DNA from 3 places in the Streptomyces sp. NPDC048590 genome. Region 2 is predicted to be linked to each of the others. Evidence: riboswitches for the same ligand, from Rfam matches in the RefSeq annotation. Region 2 holds a riboswitch; each other region holds the start of a gene.

Region 1 (3,176 bases), on a different contig from region 2:
GCCGGTCCGTGTCGCCGTTGCTGCCGGTCCCGCCGTCTCCGGCCCCTCCGTGGCCGACGGCCTCCGAGGCACCCCGATACCCTCTCAAGGTGATGGAGCACGCCAGACCGGAGACACGAAAGCCCGCGAGCGGGGGCCGCAACGCGGCGGCCCGCAACCGCGCCGCGCTCATCGCGGCCGCCCGGGAGATCTACGCGGAGCACGGCCTCGACGCCCCGCTCTCCGCGATCGCGCGCCGGGCCGGGGTCGGTCAGGGCGTGCTGTACCGGCACTTCCCCGACCGCGAGGCGATCGCGACGGCGGTTCTGGAGGAGAACGTCCGCCAGGTCGAGCACGCCGCGGAAGCCGACGGTGCGGACCTGCCGAAGGTGCTCGGAGTCCTGACCTGGCACCTCATGGAATCCGCCGCGTTCCTCGGCGTCCTGCACGCCGACGGCAGGAGTGGATCCGCTCCCCAGCCCTACACCGTGGCGCTGTCCCTGAGGGTGGCTCGTGCACTGCACAGGCATCTGCCCGCGAACCATCCGCTCGCCGCGGAGGCCGACGACCTGATGATCGCCGTCGGCATGGTCTCCGGTGTCGTGACGGGGCCCACCCGCGAGCACCGCGGTCGCCGGGCCGAGGCGGCCTGGCGACTTCTCGGCGTCGAGGTGGGCCCGGTGCTCCCGTTCGAGGACTGAGCCGTACCGGACATGGCAGTACCCTCTCCGCACGGGAACACCCACCGAACCGACGCGGGTCCCTTCACGCTCAGGCGAGTACGCAGTCTCCGCACTTCGATCCCGCGGGTGCCCTGTAGTACAGGCAACAACTCCGGCGGCGGAACTCCAGGTCGGGACCGGTGATCGCGCCGGTGCCCTCCAGACGCCCCGTCTCCAGCAGGACGGCTGTGAGGTCGGTGAGTTGACGGCGTACGGCGGGCCGTGCCCTGAGGAGGGCGTGGGCCGCTCCGGCGAGCGCGGACGCCGAGTTGCCGTCCAGCAGCCGCGGAGCGACTTTCACCTCCAGCCCGTCCGCCAGTGCCAGCAGATGACGTGTCACCTGCGTGTAGAGGGCGCCGGGCGCAGCGTCCCCGAGCCGTTCGACGTACCAGCCGCCTGGCCGGGGCACGCGGAGTGACGGCCCGTCGTCGGATCGCTGCAGCCCCTCCAGGTCCAGGACGATTCCGTGCAGCACGAAGCACGCGAGGGCCGGGGACCAGAGACGCGCGGCGTGCCCGAGGTGGGCGATGGAGACGTCCACGCGTGGTTCGGTGGTGCGGTGGCGGCGGGCGACTGCCTCGGCGAGGTCGGCGAAACCGGCCTCGTAGGAATGTGCCGCCGCATGCCAGCCGTCGTCCCGTCCACCGGTGCGTAGGACGAAGAATCCACCGATGTCCGCTGCTTCACGAAGCGCGACGGTGACGTCGGCGGCCGAGGCACGCACATCGTCCACGGGTCGTGTCCTTCCGTCCACGGCTCAGGCGATTCCGCGCTGTCGCGGCGGTGTGACGGTGTAGAGGTCAAGTATCTCGGGCCTGGGTGCGACACCCGGCCCGCCGGCCCGCACCCAGGCGGCGATGTCCTCGGTGGCGCCCGGGTCGTTCACCAACCCCAGCCAGACGGGCCGGGCACCGGCGGCACGGCCCTCGGCGGAGGGCTGGACGACGATGACGTTGGCCTGCTCACAGATGTCCAGGCAGTCCGACACGCGTACCGGTACCTGGGCGCGCAGACGCGCGGTCTGTGCGTCGTGGTCGACGCCGGGCACCTTCGGGGTGCCGCAGCAGCAGTCACGGCAGACGACGACCCGGCAGGGGGCGCCGCTCGGCGGGATGGTGTTCGCGGGCATGCCGCATCGTTCCTCTCTCCCGGGGAGATCCGCCCCGGTGGTCCGTCGAGGAGGCGACCGCGTGAGTCTCCTGGCTCTCGGGTCGATGCTCGCGCCGCGCCTTCCCGCCCTCGCGGGCAGTGGTGTGTGTGCGGGACTCGCTCGCCGATCACAGTGGCGGGACCGCGCCGGATTTCCACCGGCTTCCTCGGACCGCCGTCGCCTTGTTCTCGGCCATCCTTCCATCCCGTGCGCCGGAACGTCAGCAGGGGCCGCTTTGACGGAAACCCAAGGGAACGTAATATCGCCAGGTCATTGCCGCGACGGGAGACAGGAAGCCGGTGCAAGTCCGGCACGGTCCCGCCACTGTGACCGGCGGTCGTCCCCATCGGACGCCCGCCGGAAGTCAGGAGACTGGCCTGTCGCGGGCCCGTACCGAGGAGCGCGGACTCCCCAGGAGGCTCTACATGTCGCTGTTCCCCCATGCCCGCCGGCGCCTGGCGGTGCGCGGCGCCGCCACTGCGGTCGCCGTGTCGCTGGCCCTGCTGACCGCCGGCTGCGGTTCGTCCGGCGAAACGGGCGCGAAGCCCGCGGCCACGGCGTCCTCACCGGAGGGGTTTCCGGTCACCGTCGAGAACTGCGGGGTGAGGACGACCTTCGACCGGCCGCCTTCCCGGGTGGTCACCATCCATCAGCACCCCGCCGAGCTGATGCTCGCGCTCGGGCTGAAGGACCGTATGGTGGGCACCGCCTTCCCCGATTCGGCCGCGCTGCCGGAGCTGCGGCAGGACTTCGAGGCGATACCGGAACTCGCCGAACGTGAACCCTCGTTCGAGAAGATCCTGGACGCCGAACCCGACCTCGTCTACGGCGGCTACGGCAGCGCCTTCGACGAGAAGGCAGGCCGCTCCCGCGAGGCGTTCGCGGACGCTGGTATCAATACCCACCTCAACCGCGAGTACTGCGGCAAGGACAAGGTGACCATGGCGGACACCTACGCCGAGGTCCGCACCATCGGCAAGATCTTCGGTGTCTCCGACCGCGCCGAGAAGCTGGTGGCCGACCTCGAGAACCGCGTCGGGAAGGCGGCTTCCGCCGTCTCGGACGAGGAGAAGGTGCCGGTCTTCGTCTACGACAGCGGCGACAAGAGCGCCTTCACGGCGGGCGGGAAGGGCCTGGGCACCGATCTGATCCGGCTGGCCGGCGGGGAGAACGTCTTCGGCGACCTGGACGAGGTCTTCGGGGACGTCTCATGGGAACAGGTTGTCGAGCGACGGCCCGAGGTCATCGCGATCTACGACTACGCCGGCTCCGGGAGCGTCGAGCAGAAGAAGAAGTTCCTCCTCTCCCGGGCGGCTCTCGCCGAC
Region 2 (3,176 bases):
CGACGTCCACCACAGCCGCGGGCACACCCGCCCTGACCAGCCTGGGAAGCAGGTCGGACATCGGTGTGGTGAAGGCGAGGAGCAGGACGCCGAGTGATGCCGCGGAGGTCCGCAGCAGCAGCTCACCCGCCCGGACCGGTCCGCCCGGAGCGGGAGCGACGAGCCCGTCGGGGCCCCCGACCTGTACGAGCAGGGTCGCCGCACCGGTCACGCAGAACCCGAGCGGAATCCTGTACGCACGCCACAGTTGACGGGCACGCACACCCGCCGGCCCCAGAAGCACGGAGACCGCCGTGACGAGTACCAGTGCGGCACCGGGCCACGGAGGAAGCGAGATGGCCAGCACCGTGAGCCCCAGTCCGAGCACGGCCTTGTCGACGGGATGGCGGCGGCGCCAGCGACTGCTGTGCGCCGCCGCGTCGATCGGCAGCACGGAGGCTCAGGCCTCCTGGGCCGTGGACTCCTCGGCCCGCCCGGTCACGGCGTCGCCGTCCCGCCGGGCCAGGGCGAGCCGCTCGCCCTGACGGCGTCCGCGCCGTACACCGAAGTAGTAGGCGAGCACCCCGGCACCGAGAGCGGCCTGCAGCGCGAAGAGCGCCGACTCGATCTCGCCGGAGGGCGGCTCGTAGAGCGGGGAGAACCAGGGCTCGTAGTCGGGGTCGATCTCGGTGATCGCGGTCTCCGCCTGAGCGTCCGCCCCGGCGAAGGGCTCCTTCTCGCCGTCCCCCGAGCCAAGTACCAGGGGCAGGACGGCCAGTGCCGCCACCAGCAGGAGCAGCAGGCCGTTGATCTTCGTGTGCCGGTTCATCACGCCACCGCTTCCGTCTTCTCGTCTTCCGTCTTCACGTCCGCCTTGGCCCGGGCCCTGCCGCTGAGGAACACGCCGAGCCGGGTCAGATCACCCTTGCTCGACTGCACCAGAAGCCGCATGACCAGCACGGTCAGAAGTCCTTCGCTCACCGCGAGAGGAATCTGGGTGACGGCGAAGATGGAACCGAACTTCCCGAGAGCCCCGAGGAACCCGGTGCCAGGGTCGGGGAACGCGAGTGCCAGCTGCACGCTGGTGACGCAGTAGGTGGACAGGTCGGCGACGAACGCGGCGAAGAAGACCGCGACCATCAGTGATACGTCGAACCGGCGCAGCACCCTGTACACGGCGTAGCCCGCCCAGGGGCCGACGATCGCCATGGAGAAGACGTTGGCGCCCAGCGTCGTCAGGCCTCCGTGGGCCAACAGCAACGCCTGGAACAGCAGGGTGATCGTTCCCAGGACCGCCATGATGGGCGGCCGGAACAGTATGGCTCCCAGGCCGGTGCCGGTGGGATGCGAACAACTCCCCGTCACCGAAGGGATCTTCAGGGCGGACAGTACGAAGGTGAAGGCTCCGGAAGCCCCCAGGAGCAGTGTGCTCTCCGGGTTCTCGCGGACCTCACGGGTCAGTGACCGTACTCCGTGGACGACGAACGGCGCGGACGCGACACCCCAGGCGATCGCGTGCGCCGGAGGCAGGAAACCCTCGGCTATGTGCATGACTCAGAGACCCTCTCCAGCACCTCGTGGATGGTTGAAGTGCCTTGGCCGGTCTCCTGGCTTACGGGTGACACCGCCCGAACTCCGCCTTCCCGGGTCACAAGGACCCAGTGGCTGCCCGCGAGGGCCGGAGCCGGACTTCCCGATCACAGTGGCGAGGGCCGCACCGGCATCACACCGGATTTCCCGTTCACCAAGGCGTGGCGACAGTAGTGCCAGCCAGGGTGCGATGACAAGCGGGCCCACCCGCCCGCACCTGCGGACACGTCCGCGGGAGCGTCTGCGGGCGTGCCTGCGGACGGGCTCCGGCGGGCCCGGGGGCGGTGCCACGCCACGGCTGGGCGTCGCGGCTGTTCGACGCGTCCGCCGGCCTGTCGGGCCGCCCTCCTGTCGGTCGGCGAAGCGCGCCCGGTCGGTCGGATGCGCGAACCGGGCGGTGCGGCCGCCGTGCAGCCGTTACCGGCCGCGGGGAGCGGCAGTCCCGTTCAGCCGACTCAGCCGACTCAGCCGACTCAGCCGACTCAGCCGACTCAGCCGACTCAGCCGACTCAGCCGACTCAGCCGACTCAGCCGACTCAGCCGATCTCACTGGGCATCGGAAAGCGTCAGCCCAGCTCCGGGGTCGCGCGCAGTTCGACGGCCGGTTCCGAGCAGCCGTCCAGCTCGAGGACCACGAACTCGTTGAGACCCGCCCGCAGGAGCGGCCACGGCACGTAGAGGGTCCGTTGGGGTCCCCGCGTCTCCCAGTAGCGGCCCAGGCAGAAGCCGTTCACCCAGACGTATCCCTTGCCCCATCCGGGCAGCGCGAGATAGGTGTCCCCGGTGTCCGACAGCTCCAGGAAGCCCCGGTGGAACACCGGACCGGAGGAGGTGTCCGCGTCTCCGGACAGTGCGTCCCAGGGCACCCTGTCCGGGGTTCCGTGGTCCAGCGGGACGGCCCGGGCGGTCCAGCCGTGCAGCAACTGCTGCGTGTGGGAGACGCGCTCCACCCCCTTGCGGTCACCCAGCGCCACGCCGTAGTTGACCCTGCCCATGGACTCCACCAGGAGCTCCACACGCGCCTGTTCGGCGTCGACCCGGACACCCTCGACCGACTCGGCGCCGCCACGCTCCAGAACGCCCACGGGCTCACCGGACAGCCTCATCCGCGAGGCTCTCCAGGGCGTCGAACAGTGCCACCGATTCCGGCAGTTCGAGTGTCGCCGGGGGCAGCAGTGGCGCGGGGGGCTCGGGTTCGGGCAAGGGCTCTGTGGAGTAAGCAGGAACACACCCGACACCGCAGCCTTCAAAGGCGCGGTAGGCGGGGATCGCCGTCCTTCAGGGCGGCGAGGATGTCAATCCAGGCCACGCCGGGTGATGCGACATGGCCGAGCCGGATGCGGAGACGCGGGAGAAATGAGCGGATGCCGGCCCTGTTCCCGGTCGGTCAGAGACCGGCGAGCAGACCCGAGAGCGGCGCGGGGACCCGGTCGGTGCCGAGTGCCTCACCCAGGACGTGGCCGTACCGGATCTTGCGCCCCTTCTTCGTGCCGAGGAAGCGCCGCAACTGCTCCTGAGGTGAGCGCCCGCGCTGCGCCGGCTGGTTGAGGAAGGCCAGCAAGGGGCGGAGTTCCCCCTCCCGCTCGACCAGTTCCCTGACCCGTGTC
Region 3 (3,176 bases), on a different contig from region 2:
GGCTCGGCGGTCTGGTTCGCGGTGCGGTTGGACGCGTCCTTGAACGTCATCCAACCCTGGCCGGTCTGCGCGAGGGTGCGCATCATCCGGCCGTACAGCTCACGTGCCGGAAGCGTCCTGCGGGCCATGCCCTTCGCCTCGGCGGCGCGGTAGGCCGCGTCGAACTCGTCGCCCCAGAGGTCGACCAGCTCGGGGACGTCGGCCGGGGAGAACAGCGACCAGGTTCCGTCCGCGTCGACCCGGCGCATGAACTCGTCCGGGATCCAGTGCGCGAGGTTCAGGTTGTGCGTACGCCGCTGGTCCTCGCCGGTGTTGTCGCGGAGCTCCAGGAACTCCTCGATGTCCGCGTGCCAGGTCTCCAGGTAGACGGCCGCGGCGCCCTTGCGCCGACCGCCCTGGTTGACCGCCGCGACCGAGGCGTCCAGCGTCTTCAGGAACGGCACGATGCCGTTGGAGTGCCCGTTGGTGCCCCGGATCAGCGAGCCGCGCGCCCGGATGCGGGAGTACGACAGACCGATGCCGCCCGCGTGCTTGGAGAGCCGCGCCACCTGGTGGTAGCGGTCGTAGATGGAGTCCAGCTCGTCGTTGGGGGAGTCCAGCAGATAGCAGGACGACATCTGCGGGTGCCGGGTGCCGGAGTTGAACAGCGTGGGGGAGGAGGGCAGGTAGTCGAGCCGGTTCATCAGGCCGTACAGCGCGGCGACCTCGTCCAGGGCGCGCTCGGAGTCGTCCTCGGCGAGCCCGGCGGCCACCCGCAGCATGAAGTGCTGCGGGGTCTCGACGACCTGCCGGGTGATCGGGTGGCGCAGCAGGTACCGGCTGTACAGCGTCCGCAGCCCGAAGTAGCCGAAGCGGTCGTCCGCGGCGTCGGCCAGCGCGCCGTCGACCAGGGCGTCGAGGGCCTTCGCGTGCAGCGAGACGAACTCGGCCGTGCGGTCCGCGATCAGGCCCTCGCGGTGGCCCACGGCGACGGAGGCCGAGAAGGAGACCGCGCCCTGGCCGGCCGCCTCGTCCGCGACGGTCAGGGTCAGGAGCCGCGCCGCCAGCCGGGAGTAGGCAGGGTCCTCAGAGATCAGACCGGCGGCGGCCTCGGTCGCCAGCTCGCGCAGCTCCGCCTCGTCCGCCCGGGCGCTGCGGCCGCGCAGGGCGGCGGCGGCCACCCGTCCGGGGTCGGTGTCGGGCAGATCGGCGGTGAGAGCGGTCAGGGTCCGCAGAAGCGCGGTACCGGGCGCGTCGGTCGTGAGACCTTCGGATTCCGCTGCTGAAACCGGATCGGCAGGCGCGATGGTCACTGGGGCTTTCCCTCGCTCGGCTCGGGGCCTGCGGGAGCGGGGCAGCCGGACACGGCGAGGCACGGGGCAGCGCGGCGCGCGGCGTCCACCGGCCTTCCGCGAGGCCCGGACGTCTCGTCGCCCGGTTCGGTCGAGCCGGGCGCGCTGTCGACAGGTCCTCGGACTTCACGGGTGTGCGCAGGCACACCGCCACACCGTTGCGGGACAGTTCCGGATTCACACCGGATTCCCCTGTGACGACAGCGAGGTCGAGCATACATGTGGGGGCTGCTGGTTTGAGCAGCCCCCACATCTTGTGTCGCGCGATCAGAGATCGAGAATCTTGTGTCGCGCGATCAGAGATCGAGTTGGTAGGTGAGGAGCGCCGGACGCCCCGGAAGCGGGTTCCAGTCCCGCTCGGGAGTCCGTACGAAGCCGAGGCGGGCGTAGAGGCGATGGGCGCCGAGCATGGCCGGATGCGTCGACAGGACGATCCTGGACAGCCCGGCGGCGCGCGCCCGCTCGACGCAGGCCCGCACGAGCGCCTCGCCGGTGCCCCGGCCGCGGGCCCCGGAGGCCACGGCCAGCATCCGGAACTCGGCCTCGCCACTCCGTGCGATGTCGGCCCAGGGGCTGCCGGGCGGGACATAGGTCACACCTCCCAGCAGCCGCCCGCCGGCATCGGAGGCGGCGAGAACCTCCGCCTCGGCCGCCCGCCGGCCGATCGCCCGGAGCTGCTCCAGGTAGGGGTCCTCGTCGCCGAAGTCCAAGAGCCCGTCGCCGAGGTAGGCCTGGGCCGTGATCTCGCCCAGTTCCTCGTACCGAGAGGGCCCGACCGGCCCGATCGAAACGTCCATGGCCGCCAGTCTCGCGCGTCGTTCCGGATCCGCGCCCGGATTTCCGCCGTTCCCGGGCGGGCCCGCACATGGGACGGCCCCGACGGGAACTCGCTCCCGCCGGGGCCGTCCCGGGACCGGGGGTCAGTGACCGCCGGGCGCGCCCGCCGTGGCCGGCGGGAGCTCCGCCTTGACGCCGGGGTCGCCGATGTCCGCCGTGTAGTCGGACGGCGAGGTCTCGTCCACACCGGCCGGTGCCTTGGCCGCGTTCAGCACGAAGGTCAGCACGACCACCACGATGACGTTCAGCACGAACGCGGTGAGGCCGATGTAGCCGATCTCGCCGATGCCGGGGATCTCCTTCGAGGAGCCGCCGAAGTGCTTCTGGGTCGGGCTGGCGACACCGTAGGCGGCCACCGTGCCGTAGATCATGCCGACCGCCCAGCCGGCGATCAGCGCCCAGCGGTGGAACCAGCGGGTGAACAGACCGCCCACCAGGGCCGGCATGGTCTGGAGGATCCAGATGCCGCCGAGCAGCTGGAAGTTGATCGCCACGGTCTTGTCCATGGTGAGGACGAAGGCGAGCGCGCCCACCTTGACCAGCAGCGAGACCAGCTTGGAGACCTTGGTCTCCTGCTCCGGTGTCGCGTCGGGCTTGAGGAAGTCCTTGTAGATGTTGCGGGTGAAGAGGTTCGCCGCGGCGATCGACATGATCGCGGCCGGGACCAGCGCGCCGATTCCGATCGCGGCGAAGGCCACACCCGCGAACCAGTCCGGGAACATGTTCTCGAACAGCTGCGGGATCGCGAGCTGACCGTTGTCCACCTTGATCCCCGCGGCGATCGCCATGAAGCCGAGCAGGGCCAGCAGGCCCAGCATCAGCGAGTACAGCGGCAGGATCGTGGTGTTGCGCCGGATCACCTCACGGCTGCGGCTGGAGAGCGTCGCCGTGATCGAGTGCGGATACATGAAGAGGGCGAGTGCCGAGCCCAGCGCCAGAGTGCCGTAGACCCACTGGCCGGACGCACCGGGTGCGAGTCCCGCCACCGGTTTGCCGGCCGCGTCGTTC

Evidence for each region. A riboswitch is a leader RNA that binds a small molecule or an ion and turns the genes downstream of it on or off. The one in region 2 is predicted to bind cobalamin.
Region 1: linked by a shared signal. The riboswitch ahead of ACGFNN_RS22425 ((2Fe-2S) ferredoxin domain-containing protein) and the one ahead of ACGFNN_RS23585 (energy-coupling factor ABC transporter permease) in region 2 are both predicted to bind cobalamin.
Region 3: linked by a shared signal. The riboswitch ahead of ACGFNN_RS11030 (ribonucleoside-diphosphate reductase subunit alpha) and the one ahead of ACGFNN_RS23585 (energy-coupling factor ABC transporter permease) in region 2 are both predicted to bind cobalamin.

The regions. Positions count from the first base shown of each region.
Region 1 covers NZ_JBICWC010000007.1:346,468-349,643, reverse strand. The annotation lists gene ACGFNN_RS22435 (TetR family transcriptional regulator) at 93-680, shown strand; gene ACGFNN_RS22430 ((2Fe-2S)-binding protein) at 751-1,434, opposite strand; gene ACGFNN_RS22425 ((2Fe-2S) ferredoxin domain-containing protein) at 1,459-1,830, opposite strand; cobalamin riboswitch at 1,894-2,019, opposite strand; cobalamin riboswitch at 2,102-2,247, shown strand; gene ACGFNN_RS22420 (ABC transporter substrate-binding protein) at 2,277-3,176, shown strand, end outside.
Region 2 covers NZ_JBICWC010000008.1:139,338-142,513, reverse strand. The annotation lists gene cbiQ (cobalt ECF transporter T component CbiQ) at 1-433, opposite strand, end outside; gene ACGFNN_RS23590 (energy-coupling factor ABC transporter substrate-binding protein) at 440-808, opposite strand; gene ACGFNN_RS23585 (energy-coupling factor ABC transporter permease) at 808-1,530, opposite strand; cobalamin riboswitch at 1,559-1,769, opposite strand; gene ACGFNN_RS23580 (hypothetical protein) at 2,136-2,675, opposite strand; gene ACGFNN_RS23575 (TOPRIM nucleotidyl transferase/hydrolase domain-containing protein) at 2,957-3,176, opposite strand, start outside.
Region 3 covers NZ_JBICWC010000003.1:604,637-607,812, reverse strand. The annotation lists gene ACGFNN_RS11030 (ribonucleoside-diphosphate reductase subunit alpha) at 1-1,292, opposite strand, end outside; cobalamin riboswitch at 1,424-1,565, opposite strand; gene ACGFNN_RS11025 (GNAT family N-acetyltransferase) at 1,628-2,128, opposite strand; gene mctP (monocarboxylate uptake permease MctP) at 2,252-3,176, opposite strand, start outside.